Regions from separate parts of the Marinobacter flavimaris genome, predicted to be linked through region 3. Evidence: predicted binding sites of a transcription regulator. Region 3 holds the regulator's gene; each other region holds the start of a gene.
What was found. The regulator sigma-54, encoded in region 3, starts transcription at its own class of promoters, with help from an activator protein. The targets are predictions, from matches to a motif close to ANTGGCATNNANNTTGCTNT.

Region 1: the regulator sigma-54 is predicted to act here: its motif matches at 1,740-1,759, upstream of ACGK9W_RS09175 (flagellar hook-length control protein FliK).
Region 2: the regulator sigma-54 is predicted to act here: its motif matches at 1,498-1,517, upstream of flhA (flagellar biosynthesis protein FlhA).

The regions. Positions count from the first base shown of each region.
Region 1 covers NZ_CP171359.1:1,977,225-1,980,480, forward strand. The annotation lists gene fliL (flagellar basal body-associated protein FliL) at 1-292, opposite strand, end outside; gene ACGK9W_RS09175 (flagellar hook-length control protein FliK) at 458-1,648, opposite strand; gene ACGK9W_RS09180 (Hpt domain-containing protein) at 1,802-2,149, opposite strand; gene ACGK9W_RS09185 (PP2C family protein-serine/threonine phosphatase) at 2,142-3,256, opposite strand, start outside.
Region 2 covers NZ_CP171359.1:1,967,718-1,970,973, forward strand. The annotation lists gene flhA (flagellar biosynthesis protein FlhA) at 1-1,415, opposite strand, end outside; gene upp (uracil phosphoribosyltransferase) at 1,634-2,272, shown strand; gene ACGK9W_RS09125 (uracil-xanthine permease family protein) at 2,275-3,256, shown strand, end outside.
Region 3 covers NZ_CP171359.1:2,155,450-2,158,705, reverse strand. The annotation lists gene ptsN (PTS IIA-like nitrogen regulatory protein PtsN) at 1-4, opposite strand, end outside; gene hpf (ribosome hibernation promoting factor) at 92-400, opposite strand; gene ACGK9W_RS10100 (RNA polymerase factor sigma-54) at 502-2,028, opposite strand; gene lptB (LPS export ABC transporter ATP-binding protein) at 2,180-2,905, opposite strand; gene lptA (lipopolysaccharide transport periplasmic protein LptA) at 2,883-3,256, opposite strand, start outside.

The DNA of each region.
Region 1 (3,256 bases), 180 kb from region 3:
TGGACTCCAGCGCCAGATAAGCCTGGGCGTAGCGTTGGCGACCCTCAGCCTGAACCGTGGTAACGATGGCTTTTTCCATCTGGTAGTAGCTGCTGGGAATAAAGGTTTCCTCTGCAACCTCGGTTGCGTCACCCTCTTCCTCCCCCATGCCCGGAAGACCGCCGCCCAGGAACCACAGGGTACCCACCACAGACAGCACAATGGCCAGGATCACCACCACAACCAGCATGATGATCAGTTTCAGTTTTCCCTTCTTGGCAGGAGCCGCTTCAGATTCGTTATTTTCAGCCATAATGTTCGCTTTGCCAGAAATCCGTCACGGGGAGCAATTTTCCGCGACTTTTCAGGATTGGATGCAAAGGGCGGGCCAGAACACCCAACCTTCCCGTTCAGAACAGCAGTTTAGCGTTGCCGGGAAGGATGGGCAAAGGAGATTGGAAGAGAATATCGAAGGGTATCAGGCGAAGATGTCTACTTCGCCTTTCCAGCTGAGATCAAGGCTGCCGGAGCTGATGCCTTCATCGTCCTGATCGCCAGCGACCAGCGATGCCGAACCGCCACCGGAGCCATTATCGTTTCCGGTGCCCTGCTCGCCGGTCTGCTGGCGAGGCGAATCGGAAACATCGAAGCCTGCCAACGACATTCCCTGCTCACCCAGCATATCCCTGAGCCGGTGGGAATGCAGTTCAAGCTGGTCACGGACCACGGGATTGGCCGAATGGACCGTAATACTCGCCTGCTCGTTCTGCACCCGGACCTTGACCTCCATGGGGCCCATGTCCGGTGGTGTCAGGTGGATTTCGGCAACCGACATGTTACGGGCAGTCAGCCAGCTGAGCTTGCCCACCAGTTTGTCGCCCCACTCTGCATGGCCTACCGGCACATCAATGGACGTAGCATAACCTCGTAATGGCGCAGCGTTCTCGGCCGTCAGTTTTGCTGCCCCATTGGCATTATTGGCCGCTTGCTGGGACACCAGATCCATGGCGGACTGGAAGCGGCCAGAATTGATCAACGAGCCGGAATCCGCATTGCGGCCGGAGTCGGTGAGCACTGAGGCCTTCATGACATCTGTCAGTGTCGCATCGCCGGAAACACCGCCGGATCCGGACTGAGCTTTCTGACCCGAGGCCCCTGTGAGAAGGCCACTGAACAATCCGGCAACGGAATTCGCTTGGCCCGAAACACCGTTGGCAGCATTGACGCCGACTCCCGGCATTGTAGCTGACATGGCGGACTCACCGGCACCTCCGGCTTTTGGATTCAGCCAGGACTGCAACTCGACAAAGGTAAGGGGAAGCGCCGTCGGCTCTGATTTGCCATCACCTGCTACAGCGGCCCAGTCCGCGTCCTGTGATTCAGCATCCGTGGCAGCGTTGGCTTTTTCGCCACCCTTTGGATCAGCGTTCGCGTTTGCTTCCGTTTTCGTCTCTGAAGGTGTGTCCCGGGCCGCCCGGGATTCATCGGCAGATCTGGCCTCAGCGGCCCGATCCGCCTTCTGGCGATCGAGCCGCTTTTGCTCAGCCTGGGAGACAGAGTCGAAATCGCTTTTCCTGTCAGCCGGATCTCGGCTGGCTCCGGATTTTGACGGGCCGGGATCTTGTTGCGTCCCGGGCGCGGGGGTTTGGGGAAGAACCATCTGGGCCATGGCAACCTCTTGCCGCTTTTATCGCATTGTCGCCCTCACCTTGCCGGACCTGGCCGGTGCATGGGCGGTTAATCCACTCAATGCGAAGGACAAAGCAATTGTGATGCCAGCGCACACCTGCTTCGCCTGACAAACGGCCTGAATAGACCTGATTCACCCCACCATCAAGCCATCCAGGCCTGCGATTACCTGTTCGAATTCCCGGGCGATGTCATCCAGTAATCCCGAGGCATCGTCCAGCCGGGATTCCTTTCCTGCGATTTCCGCCCTCAGGCAGAGATCGCCAAGTCGTGGGGCGCCAATATTGATACAACTGCCCTTGAAGCTATGGGCCGTCTTGGCAAAGGCGTCACTATCGTCAGCCCTCAGGGCTTCTTGCAATCCCCGAATCCTGTCGCGGGAATCTGCAACATAGGTCTGTATCAGCACTTCGAATTCGTCCTCCATGACGTCTCGAAGCTCAGCCAGTGCCTCCTCGTCCAGGTGTGGTTTATCAGTCATCTCGATTCTCCGCTGTACGGGCGAACTGCCAATCGTAGACAATTTCAACATGATTGCCCTGTTCATGAAACCTGATGGTCTCCGCCAGACGTTTCAACAGCAGCAGGCCCCGCCCTGCATAGCGCCCGCTCATGGTTGGGGAATTACCGGGGGCCACGCTGGGATGATTGTGAAAATCAAACCCTTGGCCGCTGTCCTCACAGATAACACGAAGCCGACCTCCATCCGGTTTCAGGGAATGGTGCAGTGTGAACCGGATGTAGTGACCCTCCACGTTGGCCAGGCGCCGATTGCGCTCCGCGTAGTAGCGGCCAAAGCCCTCCGGTGAGTGCTTCCATTCTGACGGGAGTTCCAGAACACCGTGCTCCAGCGCGTTGTTGTAGAGTTCCGCCAGCAGGGTATAGATTTCGCCGCTCTTCCGTCGAAGACCCGGCACCTCCATACAGATATGAAGCAACAGAGGCAGGGGACTGAACTCTCCGAGGGTCCTTTCCCGGATTTCATAGCTGCAGCGCCATTCCGCCGGCCCGGCAAGAGCAGACGGTGCGGCACGATCTGGCAGGGTAGCCAGCCCCGCCTCGTCCATCATTTCCAGACAACAGAGCGTCAGGTCATCGCCATCCTCAAAGTTGCCGGTGAACCGGTGAACCGCGGACATCATGGCATCGAACGGATGGTCCCCATCGTCCAGCCGGTCAAGCGTGCCGGTAACGCCCTGCTCACCGAACACGTTGCCGGCGCTGTCGGCAGATTCCAGAAAGCCGTCGGTCATCATCAGCACTCTGTCGCCAGGGGCGGCACCAACCCTCTCGAAATCGGCATTGAACTGATCTGGTGCAAGGATACCGAGGGGAAGATGCCGCGATGGCAATGCCAGGAGTTCTCCGGTGGTCCGGATCAGCCAGCCATCCGGCAGACCGCCGTTCCAGATCTGCAACTGATTAAGTTTGAAATCCGCCTCAATCATGGCGCCACAGCAGAACATGCCCGTCGGCAGAATCCGTTTGAGTTTCTGGTTGATCTCGCGCAACACGTCCTGGCCGTTAAAACCCTTATTGGCCATGCCGTAGAAGATCTCGGCTAAAGGCATGGCGCCGATGGCAGCCG
Region 2 (3,256 bases), 190 kb from region 3:
CCGAATACCTGACCCGGGTCGATGGCCAGTTCGCGGTCCGGATGGATTTCCGCCTCGGCAATGGTCACCCCCATCAGGGTGATGCGGTAGACGTTGGGCATCAGATCCAGATTGTCGCGAATATGGACCGAAGGCATCAGGAAGCCCAGATCCTGGGACAGCTTTTTACGAACCCCCTTGATGCGGCTGAGCAACTGGCCACCCTGGGACTTGTCGACCAGCGGAATCAGCCGGTAACCCACTTCCAGACCGACGATATCGACGGTGGACACGTCGTCCCAGCCCAGCTCCTTGGTCTCTCCGGGTGCCGGCAGCTGACGACCCTGATCGCCACCAGCGTCACCGCCCGGCGGCAGATCCCGACCCGCCGGCCGTGGAGCCGCCCCGCCCGCGCCCCTAGTCGGGAATGCGCCATCTTCTTCGACGGTCTGTCTCTGGTGCTTCCAGATATACCAGGCAGCGCCGGCGGCCAGTGCACCCAGACCCAGGAAGGCCACGTGGGGCATTCCGGGAATCAGACCGAGAATGATCAGGATAGCGGCGGCAATGGACAGCGCCTTGGGCGCACTGAACATTTGCTGGAGGATCTGGCCGCCCATGTCCTGGCTGGAGGTAACCCGCGTTACCATGATTGCAGCAGACGTGGACAGCAGCAGCGAGGGAATCTGTGCCACCAGGCCGTCGCCAATGGTCAGCAGCGCATATCGCTCCATGGCCAGCCCGAAATCCAGGCCGTGCTGCAGCATACCAATGGCAATACCGCCAATGATGTTGATCGCAAGAATCAGCAGGCCGGCAATGGCGTCGCCTTTCACAAACTTGGACGCACCGTCCATGGAGCCGTAGAAATCCGCTTCCTGGGCGATTTCGGCACGACGATGCTTGGCTTCGTCCTGATTGATCAGGCCGGCGTTCAGGTCCGCATCAATGGCCATCTGTTTGCCGGGCATGGCATCCAGGGTAAAACGGGCACTCACCTCGGACACCCGGCCGGCGCCCTTGGTCACCACCAGGAAGTTGATGATCATCAGGATCGCAAACACCACCAGACCCACAGCATAGTTACCACCGATCAGTACCGCACCGAAGGATTCAATCACCTTACCGGCGGCATCGCCGCCTTCGTGGCCGTTCAGCAGAACAATCCGGGTAGACGCCACGTTCAGGGCGAGACGCAGAAGTGTGGCTACCAGCAGGACTGTCGGGAAGGACGCAAACTCCATCGGCCGCAGGGCGTAGACACACACCAGCAGAATGACAATGGACAGGGTGATGTTGAAAGTAAAGAACACGTCCAGGAGGAACGCCGGCATGGGCAGAATCATCATGCCCAGCAAGCCCATCAGCATGATTGGTATGCCCAGGTTGCCCCGCGTCAGGGTTTTGACGTTATTGAGGACTAAAGCTCTGTCCATGCCGGATACTTCTCCGATTGGCCGTGCCTGCAGGCGTTTTGAAGGTCGAAAATCTGACACCGGAGCGTCGTTTGGAAGGGTTATCGCAAGATCCGTACCAGCCCTTAGTGGATTTCACGGAACCGGCCATTTGCGGCCTGACTCCCCTTGCCAGATGCGGTATCCTTGCGCCATTTGATCGCGACGCCAAAATTCCAACCAGACACACAGGTGACCCCATGCCAATCCACGAGGTAAAACACCCTCTGATCCGCCACAAGCTCGGCATCATGCGCCGTGCGGATATCAGCACCAAGAATTTCCGGGAGCTGGCACAGGAAGTCGGTGCACTCCTGACCTACGAGGCCACCAAAGACTTCAATCTGCAGGAAAAGACCATCGAAGGCTGGGCAGGGCCGGTTAACGTGGAACAGATTCACGGCAAGAAGGTCACCATCGTGCCGATCCTGCGGGCCGGCCTTGGCATGCTTGACGGTGTCCTCAGCCTGATTCCGGTGGCCCGGGTCAGTGTTGTCGGCCAGATCCGCAACGAGGAAACCCTCGAGGCCAGCACCTACCTTGAAAAGCTGGTGGGCGAACTGGACCAGCGTATGGCCATGATTGTCGATCCGATGCTCGCCACCGGCGGCTCAATGATCTCCACCATTGACCTGCTCAAGAAGGCCGGCAGCACCGAGATCCGGGCCCTGGTGCTGGTTGCCGCGCCCGAAGGTGTTGAAAAGGTTCTGGAAAAACATCCGGACGTGTCTATCTACACCGCCTCCGTTGATGAGCGCCTCAACGACAAAGGCTACATCCTTCCGGGTCTCGGCGATGCCGGCGACAAAATCTTCGGCACCAAGCAAAAGGACGTTTAAGAATGCAGGACCATACCAACGACCCGGTCTGGAAACAGGCCATTGCTGGCTCCCAGATGCTGCTGGTGGCGTTCGGCGCGCTGGTTCTGATGCCACTGATTACCGGGCTGGATCCCAACGTGGCCCTGTTCACCGCCGGCCTGGGCACCCTGATCTTTCACGTGGTGACCGGCGGTCAGATCCCGATTTTCCTCGCGTCGTCCTTCGCCTTTATTGCCCCCGTGATTGCCTCCAAAGGCAAGTTCGGCATGGAAGAGACACTCGGCGGCCTGATGGCAGCGGGTATTCTCTATATTTTCCTCAGTGGACTGGTGCGGCTGCGGGGCACCGGCTTTGTCCGCCGCCTGCTGCCGCCAGTGGTTATCGGCCCGGTGATCATGACTATCGGTCTCGGCCTGGCGCCGGTTGCCGTTCACATGGCCTCCGGCCGCACCGGTGATGGCGCCAACCAGCTGATTCCCTACGACACGGCGATCTGGATCGCCATGATCTCGCTGGCCGTAACCATCATCATGTCGGTCTGGTCGAAAGGCATTTTCCGGCTGATTCCGATCATGTTCGGCGTTATCACCGGCTACATCCTCTCCGCGTTTGCCGGTATCGTGGATACCACGCCAATCCGGGACGCCGCCTGGTTCGCCGTTCCCAACTTTGTTGCGCCGGAATTCAGCTGGGGCGCCGTGCTGTTCATGATCCCCGTCGCCATTGCCCCGGCCATTGAACACATCGGTGACGTGCTGGCCATCGGCAACGTGACCCGAAAGAACTACCTGGAAAAGCCGGGCCTGCACCGCACCCTGCTGGGTGACGGCCTGGCCACCAGCGCCGCCTCCATGCTTGGAGGACCGCCCAACACCACCTACTCGGAAGTCACCGGCGCCGTTATGCTCACCAAGAATTTCAACCCCAAGGTCATGTGGTGGGCTGCCTGCATCGCCATTGTTCTGGCTTTCGTTGGCAAATTCGGCGCAGCACTGCAAACCA
Region 3 (3,256 bases):
TCATGGATCGACTGCGTTTCCGTTAAAAAAAAGGCTGCGACACGTTACTCATGTCGCAGCTCGATTAGATGAATTGCATGAAAACAGTCAGTTAGCGAGAGCCGTTTCCGTGCATCCGGTCTACATTCTTTTCCTTGTGCTTGAGGATCTGACGGTCAAGCTTGTCGATCAGGGCATCGATGGCTGCGTACATATCCTCATTTTCTGCCTTTGCGTGAATCTCACCACCAACCACGTGCAGCGTGGCTTCCGCAATCTGGCGCACCTTCTCCACTTCCAGGGTTACCTGGCAGTTGCTGATGTGGTCAAAGTGACGCTCGAGCTTCTGGAACTTCTCTGAAACATAATCCTTCAGTGCGGGAGTAAGTTCTACGTGATGGCCTGAAATATTGAGTTGCATAGGCGTCTCCTGTTGTCATCGTTCCGGCTCCCGGGAGCCGGTCTGGGTGCTGGCGCATTGTGCGCCGGCAAATAGTACGTTGCGCCCGGACCCCGGGGTGTTCAGACCAGCCGCTTGCGTTCGTTCGAAGGCGGAATGTGCATGGCCTCCCGGTACTTGGCAACGGTGCGTCGCGCAACCTTGATTCCCTGTTCTCCTAGCATGGCTGCAATTTTACTGTCGCTCAACGGCTTTTTGGGCGTTTCCGCGGCAATCAGCTTTTTGATCATCGCGCGGATCGCCGTGGAAGAACATTCACCGCCTTCGTCAGTGCTGACATGGCTGGAGAAGAAATATTTCAGCTCGAAAATTCCCCGGGGGGTGTGCATGTATTTCTGGGTGGTGACCCGGGAAATCGTGGACTCATGCATCTCAACCGCCTGGGCGATATCAGAGAGGATCAGCGGTTTCATGGCTTCTTCACCCTGATCCAGGAATCCTTGCTGGTGCTCGACAATACGGGTCGCCACTTTCAGCAGGGTTTCATTGCGGCTCTGCAGGCTCTTGATAAACCATTTCGCCTCCTGCAACTGATCCCGCAGGTAGGTGTTGTCGGCACTGCTGTCCGCACGCCTTATAAGAGAAGCATAGCTGGCATTGACCCGGATGCGCGGTGCAATTTCAGGATTCAGCTCAACACGCCAGCGGCCATTGTGTTTGCGAACGATCACGTCCGGAATCACATAATCGGGTTCGGCCCGGTCAATGACATCGCCCGGCCGCGGATTCAGGCCGGTGATCAGCGCCAGGACATCCCGCAACTGGTCTTCTTTCAGGCGGCTGCGGCGCAGCAACTGGGCGTAATCGCGGTTGCCCAGCAGGTTGATGTAATGGGTAATTACAAGGCGTGCCTGGGCCAGCCAGGGTGTTTCCGGCGGCAGCTGGTTGAGCTGGATCAGCAGGCATTCCTGTAGGTCCCGGGCAAACACGCCGGGCGGATCAAAGTGTTGCAGGCGGTGAAGCACGGCTTCCACTTCATCCAGTTCAAGGGGGTCTTCATCGTTCTCATCCAGCAGTCCGGCGTGGATTTCCTCCAGCGGGCTGGTGATATAGCCCCGTTCGTCCACTGCATCCATCAGGGCATGGGCAATGGCCTGGTCCCGTTCACTGAGGTGCGTCAGATTGAGCTGCCATTCCAGGTGATCCTGAAGCGTTTCGGTCGGGGAATTACGGGTTTCGAAATCGTGATCGTTTTCGTCGTCGTTGCGGGCTGCCGGCGCTGGTGCGGACTGGTAGATGTCGTCCCAGGCGGTATCAACCGGCAGATCGTCCGGAATGTTGTCAGGAATCTCGTTCTCCGAGGACCAGTCCGGGCCGTTCTCGGATTCATCCCAGTCGCTGGCCGGTTCCGGGGCAGCTTCAGCGGCGGACTCGGTGGCGTTGGCCTCGCGCTCGTCGTTTTCGCTGGCTGCGTCGGTCTGGTCATCGTCCTCGGAGGTCTCCAGCATGGGGTTGGATTCCAGTGCCTGCTGGATTTCCTGCTGGAGGTCGAGAGTGGAGAGCTGGAGAAGCCGGATCGCCTGTTGCAGCTGGGGCGTCATGGTCAGGCTTTGACCCAGCTTTAACTGTAAGGAGGCTTTCATAACCATGGTTCAGGATCCGTCACTCATCAGCGCGTTGTGTCATAAGTCGTGAAAAAATCTTTATATGCCGGTTACTTGCCGTGATTTTAATTTACCCTAGCAAGTTCTTTGCCGAGTTTACTTGCTACAGATCATCAAAACAATCAGCCATTGGGTGTCAGAGTCTGAATTCGTCGCCGAGATAGACTTCCTTGACCTGCTGGTTGGCCAGGATGGCGTCGGCATTGCCGGAGGCGATGATGTGGCCGCCGGAAACAATGTAGGCATTCTCGCAGATGTCCAGGGTCTCACGCACGTTGTGGTCGGTGATCAAAACGCCAATGCCTTTGTCCCGAAGGTGCCGGATGATGTGTTTGATGTCACTGACGGATATGGGGTCCACACCGGCGAAGGGCTCATCCAGCAGGATGAAAGCCGGCTCCATGGCCAGGGCCCGGGCAATTTCCACCCGTCGCCGCTCACCACCGGACAGGGCCATACCAACGCTGTCCCGTATATGGGTGATGTGGAATTCCTCCAGCAGCTCCTCGAGCTTTTTCTGCCGGTCTGCCTTGGTCAGGCCCTGCCGCGTCTCAAGGATCGCCATGATGTTGTCGCGCACAGACAGTTTGCGGAAAACCGAGGCTTCCTGTGGCAGATAGCCGATGCCTTGGCGGGCCCGACCGTGCATCGGCAGCGGCGTGATATCCCGGCTGTCGATAGTTATCCGCCCGTGATCGGCAGGTACCAGCCCCACGATCATGTAGAAACAGGTGGTTTTCCCGGCGCCGTTGGGGCCTAGCAGTCCAACAATTTCCCCGCTTCGGATTTCCAGGGACACATCGATAACCACTTTTTTCTGTTTGTAACTCTTTGCCAGGTTACTGGCTCTCAGAACTGCCATCGGTTTCCTGTTTGTCAGTGCGTCTGTCGGCGCTTCGCGGCTGGATCACCATTTCTACCCGGCCAGTGCCATCGCCGGTCTCGGCGCCGCCTTCTGCGGTTACAACGCGGCCAGCGGTATCATAGTGAATCACGTCGCCGCGGAACAGGTTGCCATTCTGCTCAATCACCGCTTCCCGTTCAAAGGTCAGCTGGCTGTCGGTGGCGGACCAGGTAATATTCAGGGCGCGGGCGTCGGTTTCACCTCCACCTTCGCGCGCCGGTTGCCTGTATCTTGCGGGGGTTCCGGAGGCCTCGATGCGGCTCAGGCCGTTCTCTGTACGGTACAGGACCACACGCTCCGCGTTCAGGC